Regions from separate parts of the Streptomyces sp. NPDC001668 genome, predicted to be linked through region 1. Evidence: riboswitches for the same ligand, from Rfam matches in the RefSeq annotation. Region 1 holds a riboswitch; the other holds the start of a gene.
The links. A riboswitch is a leader RNA that binds a small molecule or an ion and turns the genes downstream of it on or off. The one in region 1 is predicted to bind cyclic di-AMP.
Positions count from the first base shown of each region.

Region 2: it holds a riboswitch for cyclic di-AMP, as region 1 does, so the genes downstream of both, ACFYZ8_RS30460 (M23 family metallopeptidase) here and ACFYZ8_RS41075 (transglycosylase SLT domain-containing protein) in region 1, are expected to answer to the same signal.

Region 1 covers NZ_JBIAUQ010000021.1:117,583-119,775, forward strand. Annotated here, with positions in the region: gene ACFYZ8_RS41070 (HAD family hydrolase) at 1-447, shown strand, start outside; gene ACFYZ8_RS41075 (transglycosylase SLT domain-containing protein) at 451-933, opposite strand; cyclic di-AMP (ydaO/yuaA leader) riboswitch at 939-1,111, opposite strand; gene ACFYZ8_RS41080 (polyprenyl synthetase family protein) at 1,907-2,193, shown strand, end outside.
Region 2 covers NZ_JBIAUQ010000012.1:9,060-11,252, forward strand. Annotated here, with positions in the region: gene ACFYZ8_RS30455 (aldo/keto reductase) at 1-193, opposite strand, end outside; gene ACFYZ8_RS30460 (M23 family metallopeptidase) at 345-1,370, opposite strand; cyclic di-AMP (ydaO/yuaA leader) riboswitch at 1,382-1,538, opposite strand; gene ACFYZ8_RS30465 (PP2C family protein-serine/threonine phosphatase) at 1,753-2,193, opposite strand, start outside.

The DNA.
Region 1 (2,193 bases):
ATCGAGCCCGGCTATCTGATGCCGCATCCGACCCTGCCCGCCGTGCGGGTCGGCCGCCGCGACGACCTGTGGTGCGAGCCGATCAGCAAGGTGCTGCTGCGCCATCCCTACCTGTCCGACGACGAGTTGGCGCTCACCGCCCGCTCGGTGGTGGGTTCGCTGGCGACGGTCACCATGTCGGGCCCCGGGACCGTCGAACTCCAGCCATGCGGCATCACCAAGGCGACCGGCCTCGCGCTGGCCGCCGAACACCTGGGACTGGGGCCCGAGGTGACGATCGCCTTCGGGGACATGCCCAACGACATCCCGATGTTCGACTGGGCGGCCCGCGGCGTGGCGATGGCCAACGCCCACCCCGAACTCAAGGCCGTGGCCGACGAGGTCACCCTGTCGAACGAGGACGACGGCATCGCCGTCGTCCTCGAAAGACTCTTCCCGCGGGCGTAGTTCCTAGTACGCGCCGAACACGTTGTCGATGGACCCGTACCGCTGGGCCGCGTAGTTGCAGGCCGCGGTGATGTTGGCCACCGGGTCGTAGGGGTCCCACGAGGTGTTGTCCACGTGGTACGCGTTGAAGGTCGGGTCGATCACCTGGAGCAGGCCCTTGGAGGGCGTGCCGGCGGCCGCGTTGGAGTCCCAGAGGTTGATGGCGTAGGGGTTGCCGGAGGACTCACGGATGACGTTGCGGTAGATGCCGTCGTAGGAGCCCGGAATCCCGTGCTCCGCCATGACGGCGAGGGAGGCCCGGATCCAGCCGTCGAGGGTGTTGGGGTAGCCGAGCGTGGTCGCGGTCTGCACGGTCGGAGTGGCCGCGGACGCGCTGCTCGCGCCGATGAGCGGCAGCGCGAGGACGGCGACTCCGGTGCCGGCGACGGCGAGTTTGCGGGCGAGACGGCTGGTGCGGGTACGGCGGTGCTGAGCGGCAGCAGACATGGCGAAGTTCCTCTCCGTCGCCTGCGAGGTGAGCTGTCGGGTTCGGGCGGGAGATGCCCGGTCACCCTTGCGAAAGGCGTGACTTCACCCCAAGCCGTGCCGGTATGTCCGAAGACGTCCGGCGCGGCGACTTACCTGGTTCCCCCGCTCCTGCCCTGATTCTCGGTGGGTGTACGGGCGGTGGCAGGATTCGGCGGCCGCCCGACAGGCCGGGAACGTATGCGAGAGCACATGTCCGGAACAAGTGGCGAATTCACATGAGGTGCCTATTGACCTTGGTAGGAGCCATTTGGGGTACTTGATCCTTTGCTGTAGCCAAGCCTCAACTCGCGCACGGCAAAAGGTGGATCGATGCGTTCCGGTTGTGCGTCGGCCCACCCGCCCGAGTGGGCCAAGTCACAGGTGATCGCAAGAGGTGTAAAACGGGCAAGAAGCTCAACTCGGAGCCAAATGACCGCCCGTGGCGTCGGGTCCGACGCCCGGCGCCCGACGAGCCGGAGACGCGGAGGCGGCCGTGCCGCCGGCGGTCGTCGCGGGTCTTGGTGGTCGAGTCAGATGTGGGTGAACGGGTCGACGCGCGAAACGGAGGGGACTCGGAGCCGCCCGGGCGACCTCGACCCCTCCGGCCCCGCCGGCCCCTCCGGCCCCGCCGGCTCCGCGGTCCCGTCGCCGAGCCCGGTGCCGCAGGTATTCGCGGATCGCGGGTACCGGTTCGGGTGTGAGGGGTCGCCACGCGCGTGCGTGCGGGGGTGTCTCATCCGGACACGCGCGGCTAATTCCCTACAAGTCGATAGATATCCGTTCTTTTCAGGTGATCAAAAACATACCGGTCGTGATCCGATACCGCCTGGCATGGACGGGGCGGGCGCTATCGGTGATCCAAAGGTGACCGGATACGCTGACTTGAGTGATGGCAGCGACCTATCGACATTCCGCGTAACCGCAGAAGACACCAGCAGACAGGAGACCCCTCGTGACCGTCGTCGGGCCGTTCGGGCTGAGCGTGCGGGACCAGGCTCTGGAAGCCGATGTCCAGGCCGGATTGGCGGCTGTCGAGGAGGGACTGCTCGAGGCCACCAAGAGCGAGGTTCCCTTCATCACGGAGGCCGCCCAGCATCTGGTGCGAGCGGGCGGCAAGCGGTTCCGGCCGCTGCTCGTGATGCTCGCCGCCCGGTTCGGTGACCCCTACGCGCCGGGCGTGGTGCCGTCGGCCGTGGTGGTGGAGCTGACCCACCTCGCGACGCTGTACCACGACGACGT
Region 2 (2,193 bases), on a different contig from region 1:
CGCCGCCGGAGTTCCCGTCGACCCACGCCGAGTACGAGTCGGCCGTGTCGACGAAGTTGCCGCCGGCCGCGGTGTACGCGTCGAGGACGGCGAAGGACGCGGCCTCGTCGGCGGTCCAGCCGAAGACGTTGCCGCCGAGGGAGAGCGGGAAGACCTCGAGGTCGGAGGAGCCGAGCTTGCGAAGAGAAGTCATGCCATACGTCAACGCCCGCGCCGGAGATCCCTCTTCCGGCGTGGCCGCAAAGTCCTCGTAAACAAGCGGAATCACCCGCTCCGACGCACCGGCAGCCCTGACGTCGGGGGGACGTCGTCAGGGCTGCCGGAGTTCACGTCGTGGGGGAACCTCAGGGGTTGAGACCCTTGCCGCGCAGCCACGCCATCGGGTCGATCCCGTCGGCCGAGCCGTTCGGGTGGACTTCCAGGTGCAGGTGGGCGCCGGTCACGTTGCCCGTGGCGCCCACGCGGCCGATGACGTCACCGGTGCCGACCTTCTGGCCGACGCTGACGCTGATCGAGGACTGGTGGCAGAACCACAGCTCGGTGCCGTCGTCGAGGGTGAGGATCGTGCGGTAGCCGTAGGAACCGGCCCAGCCGGCCTCGGTGATGGTGCCGCTGTGGATCGCCTTGATGAGCGTGCCCGTGGGGGCGGCGAAGTCGAGGCCCGTGTGGTAGCCGGAGGACCACAGCGAACCGGCCTGACCGAAGGTCGAGGTGATGGTGTACGACGAGGTCGGCAGCGTGTACTGCTTGGCGAGCTCGGCCAGGCGCGCGGCCTCGGCCTTCTTCGCGGCCTCCTCCTCCGCCTTCTTCTTCGCGGCGGCGGCCTTCTCCAGAGCGTCCTTCTCCGCCTTGGCGGCGGCCGCGTCGGCCTCCTTCTGGGCGGCGTCCGCGACGGCCTGGGCGGCCTTGGTGTCGATCTGGTCCTGCTGCTGCTCGGCCTGGGCCAGGATGCGCGAGCGCAGTGCCTCACCGGCGTCCGAGGCGCCCTGGGCGGTGTCGACGGTGGTGGTGCCGACGCTGCTGAAGGCGCTCGTGTCGTCCGCGGCGGAGTCGGAGTCGTTCGAGATGAGCGAGCTCACGGAGCCCAGGTCGGGCATGGAGAGGGAGACCGGCGGCTTGCCGGTGTTGGCGCTGGCCATCCCGCCCGCGCTGACGGCGGCTATGACACCGACGCCCAGAACGGTGGAGCTGCGGGCGAATCCCCCGCCACGCTGCTTGGCGACGCGGTGCCGGCCTCGTACGGGGGCCAGGGTCTCCGCGGTCGGGTTCCACTCGCCGAGCGGGGCCTCGTCGTCAGCGTGGTAGCCGCCGTACACGAGAGTGCTGCGTGGTACGGGCGGGGCCTCGGGGGCAGGCGGGTTGGACGCCACGTGGGCGCGCTCCTTTCCTTCCTTCTCGCCTACCGGGTTAGCTGACGGGTTCGGAGCAGGAAGGTCTCCTACGCGCGTATACCCGCCGTGCTGACACGGCGGACTACGAGCGATTCACCCCAAGTGGTGGTTCCCCGGTTCCCTTGCGGAATTCGGCGCGTGAGCACGGAGCCGTCTCTTGTGACGGCTGGGACGACCGCGCTGCGTTATCGAACGTTAATAGACCCGGGGGCCCGATTCCAAGCCGTTCCGCTTGATCGTTAACGAAATCCCGCAGGACTTACGACCCATGAACGGCTAAAAACGGGCGAGTTGACCTTGCCTCAGGCGGCACACCGGCATTGACGGTGCGTCAGTTGTTATGCGGAGGGCGGTCGCCCGATCACCCCACGTCACGACGGGCGCCGTACGGCCGCCGTACCGCGAGCAGCGCCATGTCGTCGGTGAGGAAGCCACCGGAATGCCGGCGCACCTCGCCCGCGAGGGCGGCGAGCAGGGCGCCCGGTTCACCGGGGGCACGGCCGCACAGCCGCGCCTCGGGATCGTAGAACCGCCCCTGCCCGTCCCGGGCCTCGGACAGTCCGTCGGTGTACAGCAGCAGCGTGGCCCCGCCCCGGAAGCGGTGCTCCTCGGCCCGGTCGGGCCAGGTGCCGAGGTCGCCCAGGCCGAGCGGCAGCGCGGGGCTGCGGGCGGGCAGCGCGCGCACCGTGCCGTCGCCGTGCAGCAGCAGGGGCGGCGGGTGGCCGCGGTTGACGATCCGTACGACCCCGTCGTCGTGCGGGAGTTCGGCGAGGACGGCCGTGGTGAACCCCTCGAAGGCCTC